Regions from separate parts of the Pseudomonas sp. GB2N2 genome, predicted to be linked through region 1. Evidence: riboswitches for the same ligand, from Rfam matches in the RefSeq annotation. Region 1 holds a riboswitch; the other holds the start of a gene.
The links. Region 1 has a riboswitch for cobalamin ahead of ACYZT4_RS06425 (CbtB domain-containing protein). Riboswitches for the same ligand answer to the same signal wherever they lie in the genome.
Positions count from the first base shown of each region.

Region 1 (15,851 bases):
TGACCGGCGCGTAGTTGCTCCAGTCGAACTGCGGCTTCTTGGCGATGGCCGCCGGGTAGCTCAGGCGTTCGGTGCGGGCACTGCGGTTGGCGGTGCGTTCGCGAACGTCGATGTAGTCCAGGCGGGTTTTCTCGACAAACGCCGGTTTCAGTTCCTTCGACAGCAACTGCGTCGCCACGCCCACGGCGCGAGAGGCGTCGGTGACGTAGATCACCGCATCGTTGCTGTACTTCGGCTCGATCTTCACCGCCGTGTGCGCTTTCGAAGTCGTCGCCCCGCCGATCATCAACGGCAGGTAAAAGTTCTGACGCTGCATTTCGCGGGCAACGTGGACCATTTCATCCAGCGACGGCGTGATCAGGCCGGACAGGCCGATGATGTCGCACTTCTGCTCCTTGGCCACTTGCAGGATCTTCTCGGCCGGCACCATCACGCCGAGGTCGACGATGTCGTAGCCGTTACAGCCGAGTACCACGCCGACGATGTTCTTGCCGATGTCGTGCACGTCGCCCTTCACCGTGGCCATCAGGATCTTGCCCTTGGCTTCCGGCTTGTCGCCTTTTTCCAGTTCGATGAACGGGATCAAGTGGGCCACGGCCTGTTTCATCACGCGGGCGGATTTCACTACTTGAGGCAGGAACATTTTGCCGGCGCCGAACAGGTCGCCGACGATGTTCATGCCCGACATCAGCGGGCCTTCGATGACTTCGATCGGCCGGGTGAACGACTGACGGGATTCTTCGGTGTCTTCGACAATATGGGTGGTGATGCCCTTGACCAGCGCGTGTTCCAGGCGCTTGTTGACCTCCCAGCTACGCCATTCTTCGGTCTCGGCTTCCTTGACGCTGCCGTCGCCCTTGTACTTGTCGGCGATGGCGAGGAGGGCGTCGGTGCCGTGCGGGGTGCGGTTGAGCACCACGTCTTCCACGGCGTCACGCAGTTCGGCCGGGATCTGGTCGTAGATCTCCAGCTGACCGGCGTTGACGATACCCATGGTCAGACCGTTGCGGATCGCGTACAGCAGGAACACCGAGTGAATCGCCTCGCGCACCGGGTTGTTGCCACGGAACGAGAACGACACGTTGGACACGCCACCGGAGGTCAGCGCATACGGCAGCTCGTCGCGGATGTAGGCGCAGGCATTGATGAAGTCAACGGCATAGTTGTTGTGTTCTTCGATGCCGGTGGCGACGGCGAAGATGTTCGGGTCAAAAATGATGTCTTCCGGTGGGAAGCCGACTTCGTTCACCAGAATGTCGTAGGAGCGTTTGCAGATTTCCTTTTTGCGCGCTTCGGTGTCGGCCTGGCCGGCTTCGTCGAACGCCATCACCACCACGGCGGCGCCGTAGCGCTTGCACAGTTTGGCGTGATGGATGAACTGCTCGACGCCTTCTTTCATGCTGATCGAGTTGACGATGCCCTTGCCCTGAATGCACTTCAGGCCGGCTTCGATCACTTCCCACTTCGAGGAGTCGATCATGATCGGCACGCGGGAGATGTCCGGTTCGCCGGCAATCAGATTGAGGAAGGTCACCATGGCCTTCTTCGAATCGAGCATCCCTTCGTCCATGTTGATGTCGATCACCTGCGCGCCGGCTTCGACCTGCTGCAGGGCGACTTCGAGGGCTTCGGTGTAGTTGTCTTCACGGATCAGGCGGGCGAATTTGGCCGAGCCGGTGATGTTGGTGCGCTCGCCGACGTTGACGAACAGCGAGCTGCGATCAATGGTGAACGGCTCCAGGCCCGACAGGCGGCACGCCTTTGCAATCTCCGGAATTACCCGCGGTGCGTAACCGGCCACGGCTTTGGCGATGGCTTCGATGTGGCCCGGCGTGGTGCCGCAGCAACCGCCGACGATGTTGAGGAAACCGCTTTGGGCGAACTCTTCGATGACCTTGGCGGTTTCCGACGGCAGTTCGTCGTACTCGCCGAATTCGTTCGGCAGGCCGGCGTTCGGGTGCGCTGAAACGTGGGTGCCGGCCTTGTTCGACAGTTCTTCCAGGTACGGACGCAATTCGCTGGCGCCGAGGGCGCAGTTCAAGCCAACCGAGATCGGCTTGGCGTGGGCCACGGAGTTCCAGAACGCTTCGGTGGTCTGGCCGGACAGCGTGCGGCCGGAGGCGTCGGTGATGGTCCCGGAAATCATGATCGGCAGTTCGATGCCCAACGCTTCGAACACCCCTTGCACGGCGAAGATCGCAGCCTTGGCGTTCAAGGTGTCGAAAATGGTTTCGATCAGGATCAGGTCGGCGCCGCCCTCGATCAGGCCTTTGGTGGCCTCGGTGTAGTTTTCCACCAGTTCATCGAAGGTCACGTTGCGGTAGCCGGGGTTGTTCACGTCCGGTGACAGCGAACAGGTGCGGCTGGTCGGGCCGATCACGCCGGCAACGAAACGCGGTTTGTCCGGGGTTTCCAGGGTCTTGGCGTCGGCGACCTTGCGCGCGAGGCGTGCACCTTCTACGTTCAACTCGTACGCCAGCGCCTGCATGCCGTAGTCCGCCAGGGACACCTGGGTGGCGTTGAAGGTGTTGGTTTCAAGAATGTCGGCGCCGGCATCCAGGTAAGCCTTCTCGATCGAGCCAATCACGTCGGGCCGGGTCAGCACCAACAGGTCGTTGTTGCCTTTGACATCGCTCGGCCAGTCGGCGAAGCGTTTGCCTCGGTAATCCTGTTCTTCGAGCTTGTAACTCTGGATCATCGTGCCCATGCCGCCATCGAGTATCAGGATGCGCTCTTTGAGGGCGTGCTTGAGGGCTTGAAGGCGAACACTGCGATCGGACATTGGGACTACTCGGAAAGACCATGACGAAGGGGCGGGATCATAGCAAACCTGTGCGCTTTTAGAGCATGTCGGGCATTTGCATGAATATCGCTCATGTTGGTCCAAGGGCCTTACCGGTAGAATCGCGACGTTTTTTCACGATCAGGGCCAGCGACATGTCTTTTCGCCTCATCAGCAGTGTGTTGCTGTTTATAAGCTGGGGGGCCGTCGCGCAGGAGGCGGCCATCTCCTACAGCCGCGACATCCAGCCGATCTTCACCGAAAAGTGCGTGGCGTGCCATGCCTGCAACGATGCCGCCTGTCAGCTCAACCTGGGCAGCGGAGAAGGGGCGGCGCGGGGCGCGTCGAAAGTCCCGGTCTACGACGGTGAACGCAGTCAGGCAGCCGTGCCGACCCGGTTGTTTTTCGACGCCTTCGGCCAGCACGCCTGGCAGCAGAAAGGCTTCTATCCAGTGCTCGACGCCCAAGGCAGTCAGGCCGCGTTAATGGCGCGAATGCTGGAGCTGGGTCACCGAATGCCGGTGACGCCCAACGCCAAATTGCCGGAAGATATTGTCCTGGGCCTCAACCGTGAAAACATGTGCGCGATGCCGGCCGAGTTTGACGGCTACGCCAACACTCATCCGAAGGAAGGCATGCCGCTGGCCGTCACCGGCCTGACCGATCAGCAATACAAGACCCTGCAGCGTTGGCTGGCCTCCGGCGCGCCGATCGATGAGCAGGGGCGGGTGCCTTCGGCGCAAGAAGCCCTGCAAGTGGTGCAGTGGGAAAACCTGCTCAACGCGCCGGGTGCCCGCCAGAGTCTGGTAGGGCGCTGGTTGTTCGAGCACTGGTTTCTCGCGCATATCTACTTCAAGGACAGCGAGCCGGGGCATTTCTTCCAGTGGGTGCGTTCGCGCACGCCGACCGGGCAGCCGATCGACCTGATCAGCACCCGTCGACCAAATGACGACCCGGGCACGCGGGTGTATTACCGCTTGTGGCCGGTGCAGGGCGTGATCGTGCAGAAGACGCACATCACTTATCCGCTGAGCGCGGCGAAGATGGCGCGGATCAAAAGCCTGTTCTACAGCGGCAACTGGCAGGTGAATGCCTTGCCAGGCTATGGGCCGGTGCGCCGGGCCAATCCGTTTGCCACCTTCGAAGCGATCCCGGCGCAGGCGCGTTATCAGTTCATGCTCGATAACGCTGAATACTTCGTCCGCACCTTTATTCGCGGCCCGGTGTGCCGTGGCCAGATTGCCACGGACGTGATTCGCGACAACTTCTGGGCCCTGTTCCAGGCGCCGGAATACGACCTCTATATTACCGACCCCAACTATCGCGGCCAGGCCACGCCGTTGCTGGCCATGCCGGGGCAGGACGATGAAGTTGGCAGCGTGCTCAGCCTGTGGCATGACTACCGCGACAAACGTAACGAGTACGAGGCGTTGCGCCGCGACAACTATGCGGGCGCGCCGGCGCCGAGTTGGTCGACCTTGTGGGCTGGCAACGACAACGCGTTGCTGAGCATTTTCCGCCATTTCGACAGCGCCTCGGTGAACAAGGGCCTGATCGGCGACGTGCCGCAGACGATGTGGCTGTTCGACTTTCCGCTGCTGGAGCGGACCTATTATCAGTTGGCGGTCAACTTTGACGTGTTCGGCAACGTCTCCCATCAAGCGCAGACGCGCCTGTATTTCGACCTGATCCGCAATGGCGCCGAGCAGAACTTCCTGCGCCTGATGCCCGCCGATTCACGGGACGGCTTTCTCGATGACTGGTACCAGAGCAGCGGCCAATTCAAGATGTGGCTGGATTACGAGTCCATCAACGACGACAAGCCGACAGCGCTGAAACTCGACGAGAAAGAGCCCAAGCGCGACTTCGCCCTGCAATTGCTGGCGCGTTACGGTGAACTGGATGCCAGGCCCGATCCGATCAACCGCTGCGACGGCGCTTACTGCTCGCGGCCGAACATCGATCCGGCCCTGCAGAATGCCGAGCAGGCGCTGAGCCGTCTTACTTCGCGTCCTGCTGCCGGGCTGAGGGTGATCGATCAATTGCCGGAAGCGACGATGCTGCGGGTTGCAACCGCCAGTGGCAAACGCGAGGTTTATAGCCTGTTGCGCAACCGTGCCCACAGCAATGTGGCGTTCATTCTTGGCGAGTCGCTGCGTTATCAGCCGGGGCTCGACACCTTGACGATTTTCCCCGGCGTGCTTAGCAGCTACCCGAATTTCATCTTCAACGTACCGGCGGAACAAGTGCCGGCGTTCGTCGATGCGATGGAAAACGCCAAGGACGCCAACCGTTTCGGGAAAATCGTCGAGCGCTGGGGCATTCGCCGCAGTCATCCGCAGTTCTGGTTTTACTTCCATGACCTGAGCACCTACGTCCACGAAACCGATCCGGTGGAAGAGGGCGTGCTGGACATGAACCGCTACGAGAATCTTTGATCTTTTAACGGCGGGCCGGTGTCGGATTTGTTAGACGCCGCAGATCCCCTGTAGGAGCTGGCCAGCTTCTACAGGGAATTGTGATGGTTTGGAGAGTGGAGCGGGAGGGCGATTGATGTTGATTTCAGTGCAGGCACTGCGCGCGCTCGCCGCCTGGGCGGTGGTTTGCCACCATTTCATGCAGATTTTCTTCGACTTCAAGGCCCGCGGCCCGATTGGGCAGATGTTCATCGACAAGGGCGCGGTCGGCGTCGATATCTTCTTCGTCATCAGTGGCCTGGTAATTTTCCTGTCCACCGAGGGCAAATCGCTGCCGCCGACACGTTTTCTGCTGTATCGGCTGTTTCGCATCGTTCCGGCGTATTGGCTGTACACGGTGCTGATGGCGTTGGTCGTGGTTTTCGCCCGGCCAGTGTTGCCGGATCAGACGGTCAGTTGGTCAAACTTCCTTATGTCACTGCTATTTATTCCTGCGCAAAACCCCGGCGGTTACGGGATTTATCCGACGCTGAATGTCGGTTGGACTTTGAATTACGAAATGCTCTTCTACGTGCTGTTTGCCTGGGCGCTGCTGTTCCGCTTACAGGTTCGCCTGCTGATCGTTGCGGCATTGTTGTTTGCGGTGTGCCAAGCGTGGACCGGTTATGGCTGGATCAGTGAGTTCTACCGTTCGGACATCGTCTACGAGTTTTTGCTGGGGATCGCCATTGGCATGATCTACCGCCGCGGCTGGGTCAAGCCCGGCTTATGGCTGCCACTGCTGGGCATTGGCGGTGCACTGCTGGCGATTTATCACCTGCCGCCGCAGCCGCGCGTCCTCGCCTGGGGCTTGCCGAGTGCGGTGCTGGTGATGGCCTGCATGGCGCTGGAGCGTTTTTTCGAGAACAAACGGGTGTTCAAGCTGCTCGGCGATTGTTCCTACTCGGTATACCTGATGCATGTGCTGGTGCTGTCTGCCGGTGGATTTATCGCACAACGTTATGGCGTAAATCCCTACGTGATGTTCGCCGTTTGCGTCGCCACCATCGCCGTGGCTTCGTGGGCAAGTTATGAATGGGTGGAAAAATGCAGCTATCGGTGGCTTAAAGACTGGATTGACGGCGAACCGTCGGCTGCTGGGGAGTTGGCGCTTTCCCGACAAAAATACTAGGACTTTGTACGGCGCGATGATTGGCGTAAACTGCGCCCAAGCCTGCGAGGAGTTTCCATGACCGCTATTACCATCACCGACGCCGCCCACGATTACCTGGCTGATCTGCTCTCGAAGCAGAACACCCCGAACATCGGGATCCGCGTCTTTATTACCCAGCCTGGCACCCAGTACGCCGAAACCTGCATTGCGTATTGCAAGCCGGGCGAAGAAAAACCCGAAGACACGGCACTGGGGCTGAAAAGCTTCACCGCTTACATCGACGCGTTCAGCGAAGCTTTTCTGGACGATGCGGTAGTCGATTACGCCACCGACCGCATGGGCGGACAACTGACCATCAAGGCGCCAAACGCCAAAGTGCCGATGGTCAACGCCGACAGCCCGGTTAACGAGCGCATCAACTATTACCTGCAAACCGAAATCAACCCGGGGCTCGCCAGCCACGGCGGTCAGGTCAGCCTGATCGATGTGGTCGACGACGGCATCGCCGTGCTGAAGTTTGGTGGCGGTTGCCAGGGCTGCGGCCAGGCCGACGTCACCTTGCGTGAAGGCATCGAGCGCACCTTGCTCGAGCGTGTTCCCGAGCTCAAGGGTGTGCGCGATGTGACTGACCACACGCAGAAAGAAAATGCCTACTACTGATTAAGGTGTTCGCTGCGACATGAAAAACGGCGCCCCGTGAGCGCCGTTTTTTTATGCGGAAAATTCAATGACGCCATCGCGAGCAGGCTCGCTCCTACATTGAATCGGTGTCGCACACAACTCCCTGTGGGGTGAGCCTGCTCGCGATGAGGCCCTAAGGTCTGTACAAATGCGCATGTCCGGCGCGATACAGCGATGACTCGCTGAATTGATCACTGCCCAACACCCGACCCACCAGAATCAATGCGGTGCGGCGAAACCCCTTCGCCTCGACCTTCCCGGCAATGTCCGCAATCGTCCCGACCACCCAATCCTGATCCGGCCAGGTCGCCCGGTGAATCACTGCAATCGGGCAGTCCACGCCGTAGTGCGGCAGCAACTCCACAAGAATTTTCTCCAGGTGATTCACCCCCAGATGAATCGCCATGGTCGCCCCATGCTGCGCCAGGCTCGCCAACTCTTCGCCGGCCGGCATCGCCGTCTTGTCGGCGTAGCGGGTCAGAATCACGCTCTGTGACACGTCCGGCAGCGTCAACTCCGCACCCAGCAGTGCCGCGCAGGCCGCCGTGGCCGTCACACCCGGGATAATTTCAAACGCAATATCGAGTTCGCGCAGGTAGCGGATCTGCTCGCCGATAGCGCCATATAGACTCGGATCGCCGGAATGCACCCGCGCCACATCCTGGCCATTAACGTGAGCGGTCTTGATCAGGTCGATGATCTGTTCCAGGTGCAGTTCGGCGCTGTTGACCACAACTTCTGCGCAATGGCCTTCAAGCACTGCGGCGGGTACCAAGGAGCCGGCGTAGATGATCACTGGGCAGCTGCGGATCAACCGCTGGCCCTTGACGGTGATCAGCTCCGGGTCACCGGGACCCGCGCCAATGAAGTAGACGGTCATCGTCGTTTCCTGTCAGAAAAGGGGGGCTTGGCAAGGCTTCAGATGAAGATTGCTCATGATCGGGGGTGCAGATTATCGGGGGTTTTGTGTGGCCTGCGCCACTGCCAGGGTCGCCTGGGCGTATTTTTGCCGCGAAATCAGCAGGGTTGCCGGGGCCTGAGCCAACTGTTCTGCGAGGGCGAGGGCGGTACTTTCTGCCACGCCGTAGCATCCGGTGCGTTCGAAGGCGATGTCCGAAAGATGGCTGAGTCGCGATTTGTAACCTTGCAACTGCTCGCTGCTGAAATATAGCAACGGCAGTTCAAGTTGTGCGGCGAGTTCGATCAGGCCCGGCTCGTCGCGCTTCAGGTCGATGCTGGCCAGGGCCGTGACCTGCTGAAGTCCGATGTTATGCATCTGTAATGCCTGATCGAATAGCGCCCGCAGCGTGCTGACGGGGCAGCCGCGCTGGCAGCCCAGGCCGACGACTAGCGTCAGCGCCGCACTGTTTTCCGTCATGCGTGGTATTGGCCGTCGCTTTTGCGGCGGAACAACCAAGCGCTGATCAGGCCCAAAGCAAGCCAGAATCCCATGTTGGTCAGCTGCGAAGCGATTTTGAACTGAACGTCCAGAGCTTCCGGAGCGAGCATCGAGTGCACTTCCGGTTGTGGCGCGCCGATCACATGGGGAACCGCGAGGATTGCCACGCCGAGAATCTTCATCAACCAGTGACGGCTGAATACGATGAGGGCAATGCCCACCGCGGTAGACGCGGCGGTGCCGATCCACCAGATTTGCCGTTGCGCCAGATCAGCTGCGGCAGTGCCCGGCAGTTCCGGCGGCAGGCCGAGGGTCGGCGCCAGGACGAACGTCGCGTAACCGGCCAGGCCCCACAGCAGGCCTTGGGACGTTTTGGTCGGCGCACGCAAGGTGTAGAGACCGGCCAGCATCAGGGCGAAACCGACTGCCACGACCAGGTTGCCGCCGGTTGTCGACAGCACGCGCTGCCAGCCGTCTTGCGGCTCCCAGGCGTCGGCATCGTGGGTGTGAGCGGCGGCACCGGTGGCGTGTTCGTGCATTTCAACCACAGCCGGCTCGGATTTTTCATAGGTTTCCGCCTGCAGAATCAGCGGAGCAACCCAGAAGCTCTGCAGCAGGGTCAGCAGCAGGGCGGCCAGTAGCCCGGTGAAACCTGCGGTTTGCGCAATACGCTTGATCATATCGGCAGGTCTCAATGGCACGGAAACGCGGAGCTGTGACGGGTGTCGTGGGCAGCGTTGTGCACCGCTTCGATGTGCGAGAAACCGGCGAAGTAGACCAGGCACGCGCCGAGGATCGACGCGCAGACGGCGGCGGTCAGGCGTTGTGCCAAAGTGGTCGTGGTGGTGCCGGCTGATGCGTGGCCGGTGCTGCTGATGATCGACATGGCGCTTCCCTCTGGTCTGTCAGCGGGTGGATAGAGCGCATGAAAGACCCCTGCGAACCGGGCTCGCAGAAATTCAAACAGCGCCCGCCCACCGCGGGTTTGTTGTTCAGTGAACGTCAAAGTCACTTTGTGTTGCGGGCCGGTCTCCGGGCTCGCGAGGGGCTTGGGCGCCAGCCGAAACCTGCAAGAATCACCTTCCCATGCCGAACTGCTGGCACAGTGGATCTGATCCTTCGCTCGCTTACCGTTGCGGGGGCAGCACCGGACTGACATGGCTTTGAGTAAAGCACATGATTCACCGGTTTCCCGTTTCACCCTGTGAAGGGCACCCGTAACAAGGCGTGTAGGAGAGCATGGGCGGGGGTTGGGCGTCAATTGGCAAGGGTTCTCGTTTAGCTGATCAACCGGTGAACATTGACCCGCCCCAAGACGATGCGTAGCCTTGCGCATTCGAGGTTCTTCGGCGTTTGCCGAAGCTAAGAAGGGAACGCGGTCGATGCCGCGGCTGCCCCCGCAACTGTGAACGGTGATGTTCGCTGCCACGCCACTGCACGCTCCAGCCATGGAGCCCGCGGGAAGGCGCAGTGAACGCCGGTCTTTCGACCGGCACACCGTCAGCCAGGAGACCTGCCTCGACACGAATTCTCACTACAACCGGGCGGGGTGATCCGGTGGCGAAATCTTCCGCGCGTCTGTCGCTGCGGTCGTCGTCCCGTTTGCCCGCCACCTTGCCAAAGGGCATCCGATGAAAACACTGGCCAAACTCCCCGTCACCATCGTTACCGGCTTTCTCGGCTCGGGCAAAACCACGTTGCTGCGTCATATGCTCGACAATGCCCAGGGCCGGCGCATCGCGGTGATCGTCAATGAATTCGGCGAGCTGGGCATCGACGGCGACATCCTCAAGCAGTGTTCCATCGGCTGCACTGAGGAAGAAGCCAACGGCCGGGTCTACGAACTGGCCAACGGCTGCCTGTGTTGCACCGTCCAGGAAGAATTTTTCCCGGTGATGCGCGAACTGGTTGCCCGTCGCGGTGACCTCGATCACATCCTCATCGAAACGTCGGGCCTGGCCTTGCCAAAACCTCTGGTCCAAGCCTTCCAATGGCCGGAAATCCGCAGCGCCTGCACGGTTGACGCGGTGATCACCGTGGTCGACAGCCCGGCCGTGGCCGCCGGTACCTTCGCCGCTTTCCCGGATCAGGTCGACGCCCAGCGCAAACTTGACCCGAACCTGGACCACGAATCGCCGCTGCACGAACTGTTCGCCGATCAACTGGCCAGTGCCGACCTGGTGATCCTCAACAAGGCCGACCTGATCAGCCCTGAAGACCTGGCCCGTGTGCGCCTGGAAGTCGCCGAAGAACTGCCGCCGGCGGTGAAAGTCATCGAAGCCTGCAGCGGTCGCGTGCCACTGGACGTATTGATCGGCCTCGGCGCTGGTTCCGAAGAGCACATCGACAGCCGTCACAGCCATCACGATCATCACCACGACGGCGCTGACCCTGACGACCACGATCACGACGCGTTCGATTCGATTTCCATCGAATTGCCGCAGGCCGACGAAAGCCTGCTGATGGACGCGCTGACCCAACTGGTGGTCAAGCACGGCATCCTCCGCGTCAAGGGCTTCGCCGCGATCCCGAACAAACCGATGCGCCTGCTGATTCAGGGCGTGGGCACGCGTTTCGACAAGCATTTCGACCGTCAGTGGGGTGCCGATGAAGCGCGTACCACGCGTCTGGTGTTGATCGGTCAGGCGCTGGACGCCGCACAACTCGAAGCGCAATTGCGCGCCGCGCTCAGCGTTTAACCCATGCACTTGCTCAGGACCCAGCCCGGCGGTTTCGTCTCGGATGACAATATTGCCGACCTTGGGCAAACCCCCGCCGAACTGGTGATCCTGTGCAGCGGCGATTCCAGCCTGGCGTTGCTCGCCGAGGCCGCGCAGCAGTTGCCGGACGATTACCCGAGCGTTCGCCTGGCCAATCCGATGCAGGTGCAAAATCACGCGTCGGTCGATTTGTATGTCGACGAAGTGCTGCGTCACGCCAAGGTGATCCTGATTTCGCTGCATGGCGGCATTGCTTATTGGCGTTACGGGGTCGAACGTCTGGTCGAGTTGTCGCAGCGCGGCGTGCAACTGATTCTGGTGCCCGGTGACGACCGTCCGGACCCGGAGCTCAGCGACCTCAGCAGCGTGGTTGCCGAAGATCGCGACCGGCTCTGGCATTACCTGCGCCAGGGCGGCATGGCCAACGCCCTCGATTTTTTTCGCTGCCTGGCCAATCGCTGGCTGGATCGCGACTACGCCTGGGCCGAACCGCAAACCCTGCCGCGCACCGCGCTCTACCACCCACAAAAAAGTCCTGCGGAACTGAAGGATTGGCAAGCCGACTGGCAAGGCGGTCAGCCGGTCGCAGCGGTGCTGTTTTACCGCTCGCATTTGCAGGCGGCGAACACCGCGTTCATTGATGTGTTCTGCCGGCGCTTGCAAGCGGCGGGCTTGAACCCGTTGCCGATTGCCGTGGCCAGTCTGAAAGAACCCGGCTGCCTGACGGTGGTCGAGGACTGGCTGGATGAAGTCGAAGCCGGGGTGATTCTCAACACCACCGGCTTCGCCCAGTCCAGCCCGGAAGCCCCGCATTTGCGGCCGTTCCGCCGCAATATTCCGGTGATCCAGGCCATCTGCGCCCAAGACAACGAACCCGGCTGGCGCGCCAGCGAGCAAGGCCTCGGGCCGCGCGATCTGGCGATGCACATCGCGCTTCCGGAACTCGACGGTCGAATTATCAGTCGGCCGATCAGCTTCAAGGACCTGGCGTGGCGCAGCGAGCGCAGTCAATCGGATGTGGTGTGTTACCGGCCACAACCGGAACGCATGGATTTTGTCGCAGAACTGGCGCGGCGCTGGATCGATCTGGCGCGGGTGCCGAACAGCGAAAAGCGCATCGCGCTGATCCTCGCCAACTACCCGACCCGCGACGGGCGCATTGGCAATGGCGTCGGCCTCGATACCCCGGCTGCGGCGCTGAACATCCTGCGTGCGTTGCATCAGGAAGGTTATCCGTTGCCGGCAGAGCTGCCTGAAAGCGGCACCGCGTTGATCCAGCAATTGCTCGGCGGCGTCAGCAACGACCTCGACACCCTCGACCAGCGTCCGTGCCATCAAAGCTTGGCGCTGGATGACTACCAGCGGATGTTCAACGCGTTGCCCGAAGCCAATCGCCACGCCGTGCTGGAACGCTGGGGCGCGCCGGACAGCGACCCGATGTGCCGTGGCGGGCGGATGATGATCGCCGGGTTGCGTTTTGGTCTGACCTTCGTCGGCATTCAACCGGCGCGGGGTTATCAGGTCGATCCGAGCGCGGTGTATCACGACCCGGACCTGGTGCCACCCCACGGTTATCTGGCGTTCTATTTCTGGTTGCGCAACACCTACGGCGCCCACGGCGTGATCCATGTCGGCAAGCACGGCAACCTCGAATGGCTGCCGGGCAAGGGCGTCGGGCTGTCGGAAAACTGCTGGCCGGACGCGTTGCTCGGGCCGCTGCCGAATATCTATCCGTTCATCGTCAACGATCCGGGCGAGGGCGCCCAGGCCAAGCGTCGCACGCAAGCGGTGATCATTGATCACCTGATGCCACCGCTGACTCGCGCCGAGACCTACGGGCCGCTGCGTAACCTTGAATTGCTCGCCGACGAATATTATGAAGCGCAATTGCTCGATCCACGTCGCGCCCGGGAATTGCAGCGCGACATCCTGCAACTGGTGCGCGACACGCACATCGACCGCGAGCTGCAACTGGACGCGAAGCTCGACAGCGATGCAGACGCCGCGATCTGGCTGCCGCGCCTCGACACTTACCTGTGCGATTTGAAGGAGTCGCAAATCCGCGATGGCCTGCACATCTTCGGCGAATCGCCGACCGGGCGTTTGCGCATTGATACATTGCTGGCGTTGCTGCGCATTCCCCGGGGCGATGGTCGCGGGGCGCAGTCGAGTTTGTTGCGGGCGTTGGCCAAGGCGTTCGAGTTGGGGTTTGATCCGCTGGATTGTGCGTTGGCCGAGCCGTGGATCGGGCCGCGTCCGGATGCCTTGCAATCTGTCAGTGAAGAAGCCTGGCGAACAGCCGGCGATACCCGCGAACGCCTGGAACTGTTTGCCGCGCAACTGATCTCCCAGACACTCGATACCTGTAGGAGTGAGCCTGCTCGCGATGGTGTGTCAGCCACATCGGTGTCGACTGACACACCATCGCGAGCAGGCTCACTCCTACAAGGGGCGGGGTGGGTTGAAGTGAACGCCATCCTCGACAACCTGCTTGAGGTGGTCGCGCCACGGTTGGACGCCTGCGGACCCGCAGAAATGCGCGGCCTGCTCGACGCCCTCAGCGGTCGCTTTGTCCCCGCCGGCCCGAGCGGCGCGCCGAGTCGCGGGCGGCTGGACGTGCTGCCTACCGGCCGCAACTTCTACTCGGTCGACGTGCGGAACCTGCCAACCACCACCGCGTGGCGCATTGGCTTTCAGTCGGCGAACCTGATTCTCGAACGGCACTTGCAGGACCACGGCGATCATTTGCGTCAGCTCGGCCTGTCGGTTTGGGGCACCGCGACCATGCGCACCGGTGGCGATGACATCGCGCAAGCCATGGCGCTGATGGGCGTGCGTCCGGTCTGGGCCACGGGCAGCCAGCGGGTCGACGATTTCGAGATTCTGCCCTTGAGCCTGCTCGACCGTCCGCGCGTCGACGTGACGTTGCGCGTCTCGGGGTTCTTCCGTGATGCCTTTGCCAATCTGATCCGCCTGTTCGACGCCGCCGTGCAAGCGGTCGCCGCGCTGGACGAGCCGGACGACCTCAACCCCTTGGCGGCCAAGGTCCGCGCCGAACGTGAAACCCTGGTGCAATCGGGCCTTGATCAGGATGCGGCGCAACGTCAGGCCGGTTGGCGCATCTTCGGGGCCAAGCCCGGCGCTTACGGCGCAGGCGTGCAGGGCGCCATCGACGGGCGCTTGTGGCAGAGCCGCGAGGATTTAGCCGAGGTGTATCTGAACTGGGGCGGCTACGCTTACGGCGGTTCCGACGAAGGCACGGCAGCGCGCGAACAGTTTGCCCAACGCCTGAGCCAAGTGCAGGCGGTGCTGCAAAATCAGGACAACCGCGAGCATGACGTGCTCGATTCCAACGACTATTACCAGTTTCAGGGCGGCATGCTCGCCGCCGTCGAAAGCCTCAGCGGCGAAGCGGCGGCCAGCTACCATGGCGATCACAGTCAGCCGGACTTGCCGAAGATCCGCACCTTGAAGGAAGAGCTGAACCGGGTGATTCGTTCCCGGGCAGCGAATCCGAAATGGATCGATGGCGTGAAACGCCACGGCTACAAAGGCGCGTTCGAACTGGCGGCCACGGTCGATAACCTGTTCGCCTTCGACGCGACGACGCAGTTGATCGACGATCACCAATACGCGTTGCTGGCGGACGCGTACCTGCTGGACCCGGCGACCCGCGAATTTGTTCGCGAACATAATCCGCAGGCGCTGCGGGACATGACCGAACGGATGCTGGAAGCGCAGCAGCGCGGGATGTGGCAGGAGCCGGGCGCTTATAAAAAAGCGCTGGAAAACCTGCTGCTGGACATAGAAGAAGACAGCTGACACCCCGCAACCCTTGTAGGAGTGAGCCTGCTCGCGATGGCGGTGTGTCAGTCGACATTTATTCACCTGACCCAGCGCCATCGCGAGCAGGCTCACTCCTACAGGGTTGAGGTGTTTTTGGAATGACCGACCATGACCGAGAGTTAATAATGACCGACACCCCGCATTTTCCCCTATCCGCCGTGGTCGGCGCCGACGATTTGAAACTCGCCCTGTGCCTGACTGCCATTGACCCGAAAATCGGCGGCGTGCTGATCGAAGGCCCGCGCGGCATGGCCAAGTCGACCTTGGCCCGAGGCCTCGCGGACCTGCTCGCCAGCGGTCAATTCGTCACCTTGCCGCTCGGTGCCACCGAGGAACGCCTGGTCGGCACCCTCGACCTCGACGCTGCCCTGAGCGAGGGGCGTGCGCAGTTTTCCCCCGGCGTGCTGGCGAAGGCAGACGGCGGCGTGCTCTACGTCGACGAGGTCAATCTGCTGCCCGATCACCTCGTCGACCTGCTGCTCGACGTTGCCGCCAGTGGCACCAACCTGATCGAGCGCGACGGCATTTCCCATCGGCATTCTGCGAAGTTCGTGCTGATCGGCACGATGAACCCGGAAGAGGGCGAACTGCGCCCGCAATTGCTCGATCGTTTTGGCCTGAACGTCGCCCTTGGTGGTCACACAGCGCCCGCCGAGCGCGGCCAGATCATCCGTCGCCGGCTGGATTTCGACAGCGACCCGCAACGCTTCTGCGCCGAGTGGGAAAATCAGCAGCAGTCCCTGCGCGAACGTTGCGAGCGCGCGCGCAGCACGCTGGCGAGCATCCCCCTCGACGATCAGGCGCTGACGCAGATTACCGAGCGTTGTTTCGCGGCCGGCGTCGACGGCTTGCG
Region 1 covers NZ_CM142701.1:1,385,084-1,400,934, forward strand. The annotation lists gene metH (methionine synthase) at 1-2,782, opposite strand, end outside; gene ACYZT4_RS06395 (fatty acid cis/trans isomerase) at 2,938-5,220, shown strand; gene ACYZT4_RS06400 (acyltransferase family protein) at 5,336-6,370, shown strand; gene nfuA (Fe-S biogenesis protein NfuA) at 6,428-7,012, shown strand; gene cobM (precorrin-4 C(11)-methyltransferase) at 7,167-7,913, opposite strand; gene ACYZT4_RS06415 (cobalamin biosynthesis protein) at 7,986-8,411, opposite strand; gene ACYZT4_RS06420 (CbtA family protein) at 8,408-9,112, opposite strand; gene ACYZT4_RS06425 (CbtB domain-containing protein) at 9,124-9,318, opposite strand; cobalamin riboswitch at 9,439-9,666, opposite strand; cobalamin riboswitch at 9,755-9,967, shown strand; gene cobW (cobalamin biosynthesis protein CobW) at 10,064-11,131, shown strand; gene cobN (cobaltochelatase subunit CobN) at 11,135-14,974, shown strand; gene ACYZT4_RS06440 (ATP-binding protein) at 15,124-15,851, shown strand, end outside.

Region 2 (15,851 bases), 1.4 Mb from region 1:
TGTACGCAGGCAGCACCTGGACTCGCTGGAGCCGTCTGAAAGAAATCAGCGTTGAGAACAGCGGCGTTCCTGCTGCACTGAACAGCCGTTTTGGCACCATCAGCGAAGAGCAAAACTGGCACGACACCTGGGCTCACGCCATCGGCGCCGCCTACCAGGTGAACAAGCAGTGGGTCCTGCGCACCGGTTTCTCGGTGGATCAGGCGCCGACCAACAACGAAAACCGTTCCCCACGCATTCCGACTGGCGATCGCAAGATTTTCAGCCTGGGCGCTGGCTGGAGCCCGACGGACGACCTGACTATCGACTTGGCGTATTCGTACCTGGTCGAAGAGTCGGTCAAGGTCAACGACAACAACGGTCGCCAGACCTACAGTGCCAAGTATGAAAACTCGGCGAACGGTTTCGGCGTCGGCGCAACTTACCGCTTCTGATGACGGCGGCGAGCCTCAACCCCTCGCCGCATGAATCAAAAAAGCCCCGCTCTCTTGCACAGAGGCGGGGCTTTTTCATGGGCGTCGATCAGGGTTGCGAAGCCAGGGCTTTTTCCACCGCGGCGATAAACTCAGGATCGTCGGGTTTGGTCAGACTGGAGAAATTGGCGATCACCTTGCCCTTGCGATCGACCACGTATTTGTAGAAATTCCACTTTGGCGCAGCACTCTGCGCAGCGAGGACCTGAAACAGGTGAGTCGCGTCGTCTCCGTGAACTTTCTGCGGCTCGGTCATGGTGAAGGTCACGCCGTAGTTCACGTAACACACCTTGGCGGTTTCCTCGCCGTCCTTGGACTCCTGCTTGAAGTCGTTGGAGGGCACGCCAATGACCTCCAGCCCTTGCGCCTTGTAATGCTGGTTCAGCGCCTCCAGGCTTTTGAACTGCGGGGCGAAACCGCAAAAACTCGCGGTATTGACCACCACCAGCGGTTTACCGGCGAAGCGCTGGCACAAGTCGATGGATTCCTTGGCGCGCAACTTGGGCAAAGAGCCTTGCAACAGCTCCGGGCACTCGGCGGCTTGCGCCAATCCGGTAATCGCCACCAGTAACGCGGGAACAGCAAGCCAGCGCATCAGCATGTCCATGCATCCTTGAGAAGTCGTCAGAAACCAACTTACTCGCCCAGCCACTTTGCTAGCAAGCGCCCATGCCCAATTGCATCAACGCCAGCCCACCCTGATGCCAACCCCACCAGGCCAGGGCCAGCAGCAAAAAGCCGCCGGCAGCCACGGCAATTCGTGGCCACAAACTGCTCATGTCGCACTCAGTTGGGTTTGCAGACGCGCCACCGGCTGCTCACGCACCGGCCAGTTCAGGGCTGCAGCCAACACACTCAAGAGAATTGCAACTTGCCAGATCAAGTCATAGCTCCCGGTTCGGTCATACACCACCCCGCCCAACCAGCCGCCAAGGAACGATCCAAGCTGGTGGAACAGGAAAACAATTCCGCCGAGCATGGACAGATTGCGTACGCCAAACAAGGTCGCCACGGTGCCATTGGTCAAGGGCACGGTCGACAGCCACAGGAAGCCCATCGCCATGCCGAACAGGTACGCTGTGGTGGTCGTGACCGGTGCCCACAGGAACAGCGAAATCACCACTGCTCGCAGCAAGTACAAACCGGTGAGCAAGCGCGGCTTGGACATCCGCCCGCCGAGCCAACCTGCGGTGTAGGTACCGAAGATGTTGAACAAGCCGATCAGCGCCAGCACGGTGGTACCCACGGTGGCAGGCAGGTGTTGATCCACCAGATACGCCGGCAGGTGCACGCCGATGAAAACAACCTGGAAACCGCAGACAAAAAATCCGAACGCCAGCAGCCAGAATCCTGAATGGGAACAGGCTTCGCGCAAGGCTTCCGACAAGGTCTGATCATGGCCGAGGACGGGCAACGGTTTGTCCTTGAGCATGCTCACCAGCGGCACGATCAGCGCGACCAGCAGCCCCAACACCAGCAATGCCGCCGACCAGCCGAGCCAGCCGATCAGCCCCAGCGTACCGGGAAGCATCGCGAACTGACCGAACGAGCCGGCAGCACTGGCGATGCCCATGCCCATGCTGCGTTTCTCCGGCGGCACTGCGCGGCCCACCACGCCGAGGATCACCGAGAACGACGTGCCCGATAGCCCTAGACCGATCAACAGACCGGCGCTCAGGGACAGGGTCACCGCCGAGTCGGACAAGCCCATGAACACCAGGCCCAGCGCGTAGAGCACGCCACCCACCAGCACCACTTTCGCCGCGCCGAAGCGGTCGGCCAGCGCGCCGGTGAATGGCTGGGCCAGGCCCCAGATCAGGTTCTGCAAGGCAATCGCGAACGCAAACGTCTCGCGCCCCCAGCCGAATTCGGCGCTCATCGGCGCCAGGAACAACCCGAATCCATGGCGCACACCCAGAGACAACGCGAGGATCAGCGCACTCCCCACCAGAATCCAACCGCAAGTTCGCCACATCGATGTCATTTTTATTCTCCGGTAGCGGGTATATACCCGCTTAAAATCGGAAAAACCGGCGTCAGGCCAGTTCGTCCAGCAACTTCAGCAAGAGTTCACGTTTTTCGGCGCCCAAGCGGTCGGCCAAGCGTTGTTGCGCTGCTTCCCACGCCGGCAATGCCGCTGTCAGCCGCTGCGCACCGGCCTCAGTGAGTTTGACGATGCGATTGCGCATGTCTTCGCCCTCGATCAGCATGACCAAGCCTTCGCCCTCCAGCACCCGCAGATTGCGCCCGAGGGTGCTGCGGTCCAGGCCCATGGCTTCCGCCAAGGTGGAAATACTCGGTTCATTGAGGCGCTGCAGATTACACAACAGAGAATACTGGGCAACGTTGATCCCGAAGCCGTCGAGAGCGCCGTCGTAATGCCTGCTGACGCCACGGGCGGCGCGACGCAGGTTGATGCATAAACATTGGGAGTCGAGCATGGTGCGTGTATATACCCGCGAGTGTGTTAAATCAAGTTACATGTGTTTTTGAGGCCGTTATCGCGAGCACGCTCCCACATTGGAATGCGCTCACTTGTAGGAGCGAGCCTGCTCGCGATGAGGCCAGTAGACTTCAAAAAACTTTAGACCAACGCCAACCCCACCAGCACCGCCACCTCCAGCAACTCCAGCAAAGCCCCAGCGGTATCGCCCGTCGCCCCGCCCAATCGCCGCATCATCAACTGCCGCAGCCAGACAAAAATTAGCGCCGCGAGCACCACAGCCAAAACACCACTGAGACCGGCGATCAACAGGCAGCCCAGTGCACTCAGCAGCAGCACCCACTTCCCCGCCACACGCGGCAGATGATCTGCCAGCGCCTGCCCCAACCCACCGGCCCGCACATACGGCGTAGTCAAAAACAATCCCAACAATGCAGCGCGGCCAATCAATGGCACGATGATCAGAACCACGGCGTGCTGTTGCTCGATCAACGCCAGCAACGCGGCGAATTTGAGCAGCAACACCAGCACCAGCGTCACTACCGCAATCGGACCGCTGCGCGGGTCCTTCATGATCCTCAGCGTGCGCTCGCGATCGCCGAAACCACCGAGCCACGCATCGGCACTGTCGGCCAGGCCATCCAGGTGCAAGGCGCCGCTGAGTAACACCCAGGCGCTCAGCAACAGCGCCGCGTGCAACAGCAGCGGCGTACCGAGCAACAGCCAGTTCAACGCCCACAACATCGCGCCGAACAGCAAACCCACCAACGGATAGAACAGCAATGAACGGCCCATTGCCTCAGGCGCCGGCATGCCCGGTAGACGAACCGGCAGGCTGCTGAGAAATTGCAGGGCGATCCGGAACGGCAACATGATCAGTGCGCCTCTGTGAGAACGACGCCGGCTTCGACACGCAAAGAAAACAGCGCACCATGGCCGACTTCTACGTTGAGCAACTGTTCCCGCGGCAATCCCCGCGCCTGCGCCAGCAATAAACGCATGACGCCGCCATGGCTGATCAACAACACTCGCTCCCCCGCACAGGCAACTTGCAGACGCCCAACCGCCGCCAGTACACGCGCCGAAAAATCGGTCACGGTTTCACCCTGAGGCGGCGTGAACGAATAGGGGTCGGCCCAGAACAGGCCCAACGCCTCGGCATCGGTTTCCATCAACGCTGCCGCGCTGCGTCCTTCCCAGGCACCGAAATGCAGTTCCTGCAGATCCTTGTCCAACTGCACCGGCAACCCTAGTTGCGACCCGAGTTCTTCGGCAAACCGTGCGCAGCGTTGCAATGGCGAACTGACCAGCCGATCCCAAGGTCCCTGCTCGATCACCGCCGCACGCATCTGCGCCCAGCCCTTGTCGGTCAACGCATCGTCTAAGCTGCCGCGCAGGCCGCCGCCGAGTTCGGTTTCGCCGTGACGCAGCAGGTCCAGATGCAACGTCATGCCGGACGATCCGCCACGGCCGCTTCGGCGAATGTCGCCATTTGCCCGTGAAGGTCGCAGGCCAGACGCAACAACGGCACGGCCAACGCGGCACCGCTGCCCTCGCCCAATCGCAAACCGAGGTCCAGCAACGGTTCGGCACTCAAGGCTTCCAGCACATGACGATGCCCCGGTTCGGCGCCGCGATGGCCGAACAACAGCCACGGACGACACTCGGAATTCAACCGCACCGCGACCAATGCGGCGACGCTGCATATGAACCCGTCCACCAACACCGCAACACCGTCCTGAGCACACGCCAAATACGCCCCGACCAACGCCGCGATTTCAAAACCGCCGAGGTTGAACAGGGTTTGCAGCGCATCGCCGCGTTGTGCACTGTGCAGTGCCAATGCGCGTTCAATGACTTGAGCTTTATGGCTGACACCCGCCGCGTTCAGGCCAGTACCTGGCCCGGCCAGGTGCGCCACCGGGCACTCCAGCAATGCGCAGGCCAACGCGCTGGCCGCGGTGGTGTTGCCGATGCCCATCTCGCCGCCGATGAACAACTGCGCCCCACCCGCTTGGGCGCGTTGCACGCTGTCGCGACCAGCCTGCAAGGCAAGCTCGCCCTGGGCGTGAGTCATGGCCGGGCCTTCGACAAAATTCGCGGTGCCCGCCCCGATGTTCAAGTGGCGTACCCCCGGCAGATTCAGCGAGGGCGTCACGGTGCCGAGGTCGACGACTTCCAGGGAAGCGCCGAGCTGGCGCGCCAACACGCTGATCGCCGCGCCACCGCTGACGAAGTTGTGCAACATCTGCCCGGTAACTTCCTGAGGAAACGCCGACACGCCTTCGGCAACGACGCCATGGTCACCGGCAAAAATCGCGATCCACAGATTATTCAGGCTCGGTTTCACTTGCCCCTGCAACCCGGCCAATTGCACCGCCACCGATTCGAGCTGACCGAGGGAGCCGGGGGGTTTGGTCAGCTGCTGTTGACGCGCTTGCGCCTGTTCGACGGCTTGGGCATCGATCGGTTTGCACGGGTTCAGCCACCAGGATTGAGTCATAACGCAGTTCCTTTCAAAGTCAGGGGCAGGCCGGCGACGGTCAGGACGACTCGCTGACAGCGCTCGGCCAAGGCTTGATGCAGCCAACCGGCTTCATCGACGTAGCGGCGAGTCAATTCGCCCAGCGGCACGACACCCATTCCGGTCTCGTTGCTGACAAAAATGATTTCACCCGGCAGGTCAGCCAGGCAGTCCAGCAGGGCTTCGCGTTCGGCGCTCAGGCGCGCGGTGTCGTCGAGCATCAGCAGATTGGTGATCCAAAGGGTCAGGCAATCCACCAGCAGGCAACGATCGGCCGCGGCGGTTTCGCGCAGGACGCGGGCGAGTTCCAGCGGTTCTTCGATCAGCGCCCATTCGGCGGGGCGGCGGCTGCGGTGATGGGCGATTCGTTCATTCATTTCACCGTCCAGAGGTTGGCTGGTGGCGATGTAGGTGACTTGCAATTGGCTGTCTGTCGCCAGTTTTTCGGCCAGTCGACTTTTACCGGAACGGGCGCCGCCGAGGATTAGTTGCAACATGGGTCATGACCTTTTAATTGGCGGTGTGAGGACTGACGCCTTCGCGAGCCGGCTCGCGAAGGGGGCGGCACAGTCAGCTCAAATCCCGCAGAGTTCACGCAACAGCCGGGTATCCAGATGTTTCTCCACCAGATCCGCCAACCGCTCGATATCACGCTCGCGCAACCCGTGGTAATCCACCTCCTGCACGTCCTGCAATCCCGCCCAACGCAACAGCGCACTGCACGCCGCCGGCGATTCAAACAGACCATGCAGGTAAGTGCCGAAAATCTGCCCATCGAGACTTTGCGCACCGTCGCAACGGCCATCGTCCAGTTGCACGGCGGCGTTTTCCAACGCCGGCCCGCTCGTCACGCCGGCATGGATTTCATAACCGCTGACGGCCGCATCTTCCAGCGCCAGGCGCCCGCGTACATTGCGCAGTTGCTTTTCTTCCTCTAGTTGCGTGGTGAACGCCAGCAAACCGAGCCCGGCGCTGGAACCCGGCGCGCCTTCGAGGCCCAGCGGGTCGTGCACCTGCTCGCCGAGCATTTGCAGGCCGCCGCAAATCCCCAGCACTTTGCCGCCGTAACGCAGATGGCGGGCGATGGCGGTTTCCCAGCCATTGGCACGCAAGTACGCGAGATCGCTGCGCACGCTTTTCGAGCCAGGCAGAATGATCAGGTCGGCCGGCGCAATCTCCTGGCCGGGACCGATGAATTGCAGGTCCACTTGCGGGTGCAGGCGCAGCGGATCGAAATCGGTGTGGTTGCTGATGCGCGGCAACACCGGCACTACGACTTTCAGCACCTGATCGGCCTTGTCGATCTGACGCTGATCGATGCCGTCCTCGGCCTCCAGATGCAGGTCCATCACATAGGGCAACACGCCGATCACCGGTTTGCCGGTGCGCGCTTCAAGCCAGTCGAGGCCCGGTTGCAGCAGGGCAATGTCGCCTCGAAAACGGTTGATGATGAAACCTTTGACCCGCGCCTGCTCGCTCGGCGACAGCAGTTCCAGCGTGCCCACCAAATGCGCGAAGACCCCGCCGCGATTGATGTCGGCGATCAGCACCACCGGGCAATCCACCGCCTCGGCAAATCCCATGTTGGCAATGTCGCCGGCACGCAGATTGATCTCCGCCGGCGAACCCGCGCCTTCGACCATGACCACGGGATAAGCCGCGCTCAGCCGTGCGTGGGAAGCCAGCACTGCTTGCATGGCGATGACTTTGTAGTCGTGATAGGCGACGGCGTTCATCGTGGTGACGGCGCGCCCGTGAATGATCACTTGGGCGCCGGTGTCGCTGTTGGGTTTGAGCAGCACCGGGTTCATGTCGGTGTGCGGTTCAAGTTTGGCGGCCTGGGCCTGCACCGCTTGTGCGCGACCGATCTCGCCGCCGTCGGTGGTCACGGCACTGTTGAGTGCCATGTTCTGCGGCTTGAACGGCACGACGCGCACGCCTTGGCGGATGACCCAGCGACACAGCGCCGTCACCAGCGTGCTTTTACCCGCATCCGAGGTCGTGCCCTGCACCATCAACGTGGTCATCGGGTTTCCTTGGCAAAGGCGTCGAGCGCTTGCTCAAGTCGAGCCCAATCGGCTTCTTCGCCGGGCAGGCCGAAACGCAGGCTGGTGGTGTGCGTGAACAGCCGCAATAGAATGCCGCGCCGGGCCATGAACTTGTGCAGCTCTGGCGCGAGCTCGGTCACCACCCATTGAAACAACGCGCAACCGCCCTGAGGTTTGAAACCATTCACCTCAAGCAACAACGCCAAACGTTCGCGGGCCTGTTCGGTGCGTACACGTTGCCTGGCGTGCCCCTCGGTATCCCGCAAACAGGCTTGCCCGACCACTCGCGTCGGTCCGCTGACGCCCCACGGCCCGACTTGCTCGGCGAGCAATTTGAGCAACTTGCGCTCCGCCAGCACGAACCCCAGCCGCACCCCGGCCAGACCAAAAAACTTGCCAAAGGAACGCAGCACAATCAAGCCGACCTGATGCGCACACGGCGCCAGGCTCAGCTGCGGCGTGTTGTCCATGAACGCCTCGTCCACCACCAGCCAGCCGCCGCGCTGGGCGAGCCTGGAATGCCAGGCGAGCAAACGGCTCGGGGTCAGGCTCAGGCCGGTAGGATTGTTCGGGTTGACCACCACCAGCACATCGAGGCTGTCGAGGAAGAAGTCGACTTCCTGCTCCAGCACTTCGCGCACAATGTAGCCGTTGCGTCGCCAGGCTTCGGCGTGCTCGGCGTAGCACGGCGACAATACGCCGACCTTGCCGACCCGGCGCAAACGTGGCAGCAACTGGATGGCCATTTGCGAACCGGCCACCGGCAGCACATGCGCCGCGCCGTAATAATCGCAGGCGGCCTGTTCCAGCCCGTCATCGGTTTCCGGCAATCGCGCCCATGCGCGCAATGGAATGTCCGGGACCGGAAACGGCCAGGGCGCGAGGCCGCTGGACAGGTCGAGCCATTCGGTTTCGGCGATGCCGTATTCGAGCGCTACCTTACGCAAGCGCCCACCGTGTTCAAGCATAAAATTCAGCCCCCACGCAGAGAATCAGCAGCCATAACCATACCCCGCGCTGGACCAATTGCCAGCCGCGGTCGATGGAGTCGGCGTCCGCCGGCACGCCTTCGCCCAGCGGCGGACGTTGATGCAGTTCACCGTGATAAATCGCCGCCCCGCCCAATTCGACACCCAGCGCACCGGCACCCGCCGCCATCACCGGACCGGCGTTCGGGCTGTCCCAGGTCGGGCCCTGGCTGCGCCAGCACTTGAGCGCGAGTCGGGTTTTTCCCAGCAGCGCGTAGGTCAACGCCACCAGTCGCGCGGGAATGTAGTTGAGGACGTCATCGATCTTAGCCGCCGCCCAGCCAAACCGTTCGAAGCGTTCGTTGCGATAGCCCCACATCGCATCCAGCGTATTGCTCAATCGGTAGAGCACCACCCCGGGCGCGCCGGCCACGACAAACCAGAACAGCGCGGCAAATACCGCGTCGCTGCCATTCTCCAATACCGATTCGGTGGCGGCGCGGGCGACTTCGGTCTCGTCCAGCTCACTGGTCTGGCGACTGACCAGATAGCCGACACGCTTGCGCGCTTCCTCCAGATCATCGCTGCGCAGCGCCTTCGCGACCGGCCCGACGTGCTCACCCAGACTGCGCAAACCGAGGGCGCAATACAGTGCGAGAATCTCGACGATCCAGCCGACATAAGGCGCCCAGGAAAACGCCGTGGCGAGCAACGTCAGCGGCAGCACCGCGATTACCCAGGCCGTGACGCCGTGACTGCGCCAGCCGCGACCGCCGCCATTGAACCGTTGTTCGATGCGGTCGGCAAAACGGCCGAACGCCACCAGCGGATGCCAGCGTTTGGGTTCACCCAGCAGCGCATCCAGCGCAACTGCGGCGACACTCAATAACGCCACACTCATTGACTCACTCCCCAATAATTTTCATACAGCAACTCGCTGAGTGAACGCGCCTGCGCCCAGCCTTCGAGTACCAGCATCGGCGCCGGATAGAATTCCTTGACCGACCCCAGGCAAAGAATCGCCAAGGGCTTGGCCCCGACTGGCAAACCGAGCAAGTCGGCCAGGGCTTGCGGTTCGAACAATGACACCCAGCCCATGCCGAGTCCTTCGGCACGGGACGCCAGCCACAAGTTCTGGATTGCGCAGGACAGCGAGGCCATGTCCATTTCCGGCAAGGTGCGGCGGCCGAAAATGTGCCGCTCGCGATCGTCCATCAAGGCGGCGACCAGCACTTCCGCGCAGTCGTTGATGCCTTCGACTTTTAGCTTCATGAATTCATCAGTGCGTTCGCCGAGGGCTTCGGCGGTGCGGATGCGTTCGTCTTCCACCAGTAACTGGATCTGGCCGCGCAAGTCCCGGTCGCTGATGCGGATGAACCGCCAGGGCTGCATCAGGCCGACGCTCGGGGCTTGGTGGGCGGCTTCTAGCAGACGCAGAAGTAGCTCGGGCTCGACGGTGCCACCGGTGAAGTGGCGCATGTCGCGGCGCTCGGCGATGGCGCGGTAAACCGCTGCGCGTTCGCCTTCAGTGAATGCGTTGTCGGTCATGGCCTCTTCGCGAGCAGGCTCGCTCCTACAGTTGACCGCATTTCTTCAGGTAAAGCGCTATCCAATGTAGGAGTGAGCCTGCTCGCGATGGCGACCTCATGTCCAGGCGCAAACAACGCGGCAATCGCGGTCGGATTCGACGGAAAATAAAAGTGTACGTAGGAAGCCGTCATCCGCCCCTCGCGATAAACCGCCTCCGCCCCGCGCCCGCCATTCGGGCTCAGGCCACGGGCAATCGGCTCTAGTTCGGTGCTGGTCAACGAATGGTGATAGGTATGCCCGCGCAGCGAACCTTCCGGCAACTCCACCGCTTGCAAGGCCAGCGCCGCCAGCTTTTTCTGCATCACCGCATCACCCGCGAGCAAACCGACCAGTTCCGCGCGCGAGCCCTCGATATCGGTCAGCGAATCGAGCAGGTACAACATGCCGCCACATTCGGCCAGCAACGGTTTGCCCGCCGCGTGATGCGCGCGGATGGCGTCGAGCATCGACGTATTTTGCGACAGCGCCACATGGTGCAATTCCGGGTAACCGCCCGGCAGATAGAGGCTGTCAGCTTCCGGCAACTGGGTGTCACGAATCGGCGAAAAGAACGACAGTTCAGCGCCCATCGCCCGCAGCAAATCCAGACTCGCGCCGTAAGTAAACGCAAAGGCTTCGTCACGGGCCACCGCAATGCGAACACCGTCCAGCAACGGTTCGGCGGCGATCATTTCGGGCGCAGCGAATTGCACCGGTGGCGGCAGCGCAACGTCGCAGCTGCTGGCCAGTGATTCAGCCGCCGCATCGAGACGCAGATCGAGGTCATTCAACTCGCTGGCCTGCACCAGACCAAGGTGCCGGCTCGGCAATTCAATCCCGGTTTCCCGGGACAATGCGCCGTACCAGCGCATACCTTCGGTCAGGCTGCCTTCGAGCAACTGAGCATGGCGCAAGGTGCCCACACGGTTGGCCAGCACCCCGGCGAACGGCAAATCCGGCTGATACTTCGCCAGGCCCAACGCCAGCGCGCCGAAGGTCTGCGCCATTGCCGTACCGTCGATCACTCCGAGCACCGGCACGCCGAAGTGCCGCGCCAGGTCGGCGCTCGACGGCGTGCCGTCGAACAGGCCCATGACGCCTTCGATCAGGATCAGATCCGCTTCACCGGCAGCTTCCCACAACAACCGACGACTTTCCTGCTCGCCGACCATCCACATGTCCAGTTGATACACCGGCGCACCGCTGGCGCGCTCGAGGATCATCGGGTCGAGAAAGTCCGGGCCGCATTTGAACACGCGAACCTTGCGTCCCTGATTGCGATGCAAACGGGCCAGCGCGGCAGTGACGGTGGTCTTGCCCTGGCCTGAGGCCGGCGCGGCGATCAGGACCGCCGGGCAATGACGCAGGCTTTTCATAAAATAGTACTCACAGCTCAACGCCCTTCTGCGCTTTGATCCCGGCCTGGAACGCATGCTTGATCACGCCCATTTCGGTGACGGTGTCGGCCAGTTCGATCATTTCCGGCTTGGCGCCGCGGCCGGTGACCACCACGTGCTGCATCGGTGGACGGGCCTGCAAGTCGCTGAGTACCTGATCGAGGTCGAGGTATCCGTGCTTGAGGGCGATGTTCAATTCGTCGAGCACCACCAGGCCGATCGACGGATCGCGCAGCAGTTCGCGGGTAACCGCCCAGGCCGCTTCCGCGGCGGCGATGTCGCGCTGACGGTCCTGGGTTTCCCAGGTAAAGCCCTCGCCCATCACATGGAACCTTACCTGCTCCGGGAAACGCCGGAAGAACAACTCTTCACCGGTGCTGTGACGGCCCTTGATGAACTGCACCACGCCGCATTGCATGCCATGGCCCATGGAGCGCGCGAGCATGCCGAACGCCGAGCTGCTTTTGCCTTTGCCATTGCCGGTCAGCACCAGCAGCAGCCCGCATTCGTTCGGCGAGTTGGCGATGCGCTCGTCGATCACGGCTTTTTTGCGCAGCATGCGCGCCAGGTGGCGTTCGTCACGATCGGGGGTATCAGTCATGGGGGAGCTCTCCGTTGAGACTGGATAACGGCGGGCAGGCACAAGAATAGACGGCAAAAAGCCTGGCATCGCCCACCGTGATGCCGCTGGATGGATCAGGCCGGTCTCCGGGCTCATGAGCGGCTTTTCGCCGGACTGCGCGCCTTCCCATGTCGATAAAAACACAGTGGCTCAAGGCGCAGTTTTCACTCATTTACCGTTGCGGGGGCAGCGCCGGGATCGTGGCGGTTCATCAGTTGAACCAACGCACTCACCGGCTTCCCTGTTTCACTCTGTCGACCGAGGCCACAGAGCACCTGAAACAAGCCGCGAAGGTTAGAGGGTTGGGGGTGGAGCGTCAATTAAAGCCGGGGCGCCGCCGGGCGAATAACTGCCGTCGATCAACTAACTGATGATAATCTTTGTGCCACACTCTCAGCAGTGATATCAAATAGCCACAACCCCACATCACAAGAACAAGGGTAAGCCGTATGCAAGGCATGATCATCAGCAATCCGAAGCTGGAATTCCTGCGCCCGGTGCTGGAACGGTGGTTTGACTGTATTGACCGCTACAACGCCGTGCGCGGCGATAACGACACCCCTTACTGGTACGACGAAAAAGCCAACCTCGGCTTGCTCTCCGCCGCGGCCTGGATGGCGGAAATGGTCACGCTGCAGCAAACACCCACGCGCAAACAGAATGAAGAAGGCGAACGCAACGGTCGCGCCGATCTGTTTATCGCTTCTCCCGAAGAACGCGCTTATCTGCAAACCACGCAACGCTGGCCACGGGTCAATAGCCTGAACCTGACTCAGGCGTTGCTGGACATCACCAGCGAAGCAAAACGCATCAGCTACTCCAGCGACCTGAAGCTCGGCTGCCTGTTCGTTGCCCCACAAAAGGCCCAGCAAAGCGCGACGCCGGAAGAACTCCAGGACATGGTGGACGACCTGCAAAAGGAACATTCCTGCGCCGTCGCCTGGTATTTCCCCTACGCCTACCGCAAATTGCGCAACGAAGCCGGCAACTATCACCCGGGTATTGCCGTGCTCCTCAAGGAGGCTCGCGGCTAACCGGTTGAACCATCGCGGGTTTGCGCTTCTCTACTGATCAGGTCACTGCATTTATAGGGAAGTTCAGCATGCGCAAGCCCCAGCTCGTTCTCGTCATCGCCCTCGCCGGAGGGCTCGCCGCCTGCGGTGAAACCTCCAGCCTGCAAGTCTCCGACGGCACCGGCCCGTCGCCCAAACTGCCAGAACCGAACAAGACCCTGATCCCGACGGTGAACATCGCTCCGGCCATCGGCTGGCCCGATGGCGCAAAACCCACCGCCGCCGCGGGCACCCAGGTCGCCGCGTTTGCCGAAGGTCTCGATCACCCGCGCTGGCTGTACGTACTGCCCAACGGCGACGTGCTGGTCGCCGAAACCAACGCGCCACCGAAACCCGATGACGGCAAAGGCATCAAAGGCTGGGTCATGAAGAAAGTCATGGGCCGCGCCGGTGCTGGCGTCCCAAGCCCGAACCGGATCACGCTGCTACGGGACAAGGACCACGACGGCATCGCCGAAACCCGAACGGTGTTCCTGGAAAACCTCAATTCGCCTTTCGGCATGACCCTGGTCGGCAACGACCTGTATGTCGCCGATACCGATCGTTTGATGCGATTCCACTATGAAGACGGCGATACGGCGATCAAGTCGCAACCGATCAAAGTCGTCGATCTGCCGGGCGGCCCTCTGAATCACCACTGGACCAAAAACGTCATCGCCAGCAAGGACGGGAGCAAGCTGTACGTCACCGTCGGCTCCAACAGCAACGTCGCTGAAAACGGTCTGGACAAGGAAGAAGGTCGCGCGGCGATCTGGGAAGTCGATCGCGCTAGCGGTAACCACCGGATCTTCGCGTCAGGCTTGCGTAACCCGAACGGCATGGCCTGGGAGCCGCAGAGTGGCGCGCTGTGGACGGCGGTCAACGAGCGGGATGAAATCGGCAGCGACCTGGTGCCGGACTACATCACCTCGGTCAAGGACGGCGCATTCTACGGTTGGCCGTTCAGTTATTACGGTCAGCACGTAGACATTCGCGTCGACCCGCAAAACCCGGACCTGGTGGCCAAGGCCATTGCACCGGACTACGCGGTCGGCCCGCATACGGCGTCGCTGGGCCTGACGTTTGCTGAAGGCAATTCGCTGCCCGCGCAATTCAAGGAAGGCGCATTCATCGGCCAGCACGGGTCGTGGAACCGCAAGCCGCACAGTGGTTACAAAGTGATTTTCGTGCCGTTCAAGGCGGGCAAACCGACCGGGACCCCGGTGGATGTGCTGACCGGGTTCCTCAATAAAGACGAAGACGCCATGGGCCGGCCGGTGGGTGTGGTGATCGATCAACAGGGGGACTTGCTGGTGGCGGATGATGTGGGGAACAAGGTGTGGCGGGTGTCAGCGGTGAAGTAGATCCGACTTTCAAGACATAAAAAATGTGGGAGCGGGGTTGCCCGCTCCCACAGGGGTTTAACGCCAGCGCCCGATGACCGCCAGGAACTAAGGATTGCGCGCCAGATGTTCAGGTTGCAGGACACGCTTGGCGCTGAGGTAGGCTTTCTGCCAATACGCCTTGGACAGGCTGTCGAGCTTCACCGTGCCGCCAGTCGCCGGCGCGTGCACGAAGCGGCCTTCGCCGACATAAATCCCCGCGTGGCTGACCTGGGAGCCGCCATTGGTGGCGAAGAAAATCAGGTCGCCGGTTTGCAAGCCTTCTTTACCGACGTCGGCCGCCTGCATGCTAATCATTTCGCGGGTGGTGCGCGGCAAGGCGATGCCGGCGACGTCGCGGTAGACATAACCGATCAGGCCGCTGCAATCGAATCCTGAATCCGGCGTGTTGCCGCCCCAGCGATAAGGCGTGCCAACAAGGCCCAACGCGCGAAACAGCACGTCTTCCGCCTCGGGCGAAAAGGGTTGCGAAGAACTGAAGACAATCGGCGCGCGGACCACCGACGCAGGCGGCGGTGGGCGACTGGCGCAAGCGCTGAGCAATGCTGCGAAAAACATGAGTGCGAGGCGGGCCGACATCGTCATCTGCAGAACATCCTGATCTGGCTGCGGCTTTTTTCCCGTCGAAAGGACAGAAAAGAAAACCGCCTGCGCAGCACGCAGGCGGTTTGCCATCAATAATAGACAGGATTCTAGCGGCTATACGCCAAACTTCAAGTAAGACTTTAAGTTCGCCTTACAAATTGTCCGCCTACTCCGTTGCAGCGCCGGCGATTGTCGCCACTGAGGTGACGACTGCAGAACATTTACTTGCGTGCTGTGACCACGGTCGGGGCCATTGCGAGTGCGCGCTTGGCTTCGATGAAGGTTTTGTTCCAGTAGCTGTCACCCAGGCTATCAACCCGGACACCACCGCTTTTGCGGCTGCTGGAGTGGATGAACTGGTTGTCGCCAAGGTAGATCCCGGCGTGACTGACACGACCGCGGCGACCATTGGTGGCGAAGAACAGCAGATCGCCCGGCTTGAGCGCACTGCGAGCGACCAGCGGTGCGTCAACGTTGATCATTTCGCGTGTGGAGCGCGGCAGGTTCATGCCGGCCTCTTCACGGAACAGGTAACCGATGAAGCCGCTGCAATCGAAGCCTGCCTCGGAGGTACCGCCGAAACGGTAACGGGTACCGATCAGGGACATGCCACGTTCAAGGATGCTGTCGGCCAGAACCGGAAGCTGGTACGACTTGCCGTCGGCGAAGTCAGCCAGTTCCTTGTCAGTAGCGAGCTCTTCCTGGAAAAGAATGGAAGAGGATTGAGCGGTAACTGAATTTTTAGCCTGCTGTTGCGGCGCTTGCTC
Region 2 covers NZ_CM142701.1:2,770,390-2,786,240, forward strand. The annotation lists gene ACYZT4_RS12790 (OmpP1/FadL family transporter) at 1-434, shown strand, start outside; gene ACYZT4_RS12795 (glutathione peroxidase) at 523-1,074, opposite strand; gene ACYZT4_RS12800 (hypothetical protein) at 1,130-1,252, opposite strand; gene ACYZT4_RS12805 (MFS transporter) at 1,249-2,448, opposite strand; gene ACYZT4_RS12810 (MarR family winged helix-turn-helix transcriptional regulator) at 2,510-2,914, opposite strand; gene ACYZT4_RS12815 (adenosylcobinamide-GDP ribazoletransferase) at 3,058-3,789, opposite strand; gene cobC (alpha-ribazole phosphatase family protein) at 3,792-4,367, opposite strand; gene cobT (nicotinate-nucleotide--dimethylbenzimidazole phosphoribosyltransferase) at 4,364-5,419, opposite strand; gene cobU (bifunctional adenosylcobinamide kinase/adenosylcobinamide-phosphate guanylyltransferase) at 5,416-5,937, opposite strand; gene ACYZT4_RS12835 (cobyric acid synthase) at 6,016-7,467, opposite strand; gene cobD (threonine-phosphate decarboxylase CobD) at 7,464-8,456, opposite strand; gene cbiB (adenosylcobinamide-phosphate synthase CbiB) at 8,449-9,357, opposite strand; gene bluB (5,6-dimethylbenzimidazole synthase) at 9,354-10,004, opposite strand; gene ACYZT4_RS12855 (cobyrinate a,c-diamide synthase) at 10,001-11,401, opposite strand; gene cobO (cob(I)yrinic acid a,c-diamide adenosyltransferase) at 11,412-12,023, opposite strand; cobalamin riboswitch at 12,105-12,338, opposite strand; gene ACYZT4_RS12865 (hypothetical protein) at 12,494-13,078, shown strand; gene ACYZT4_RS12870 (PQQ-dependent sugar dehydrogenase) at 13,147-14,460, shown strand; gene ACYZT4_RS12875 (C40 family peptidase) at 14,548-15,084, opposite strand; gene ACYZT4_RS12880 (C40 family peptidase) at 15,306-15,851, opposite strand, start outside.
Region 2: another riboswitch for cobalamin. It lies ahead of cobO (cob(I)yrinic acid a,c-diamide adenosyltransferase); the one in region 1 lies ahead of ACYZT4_RS06425 (CbtB domain-containing protein).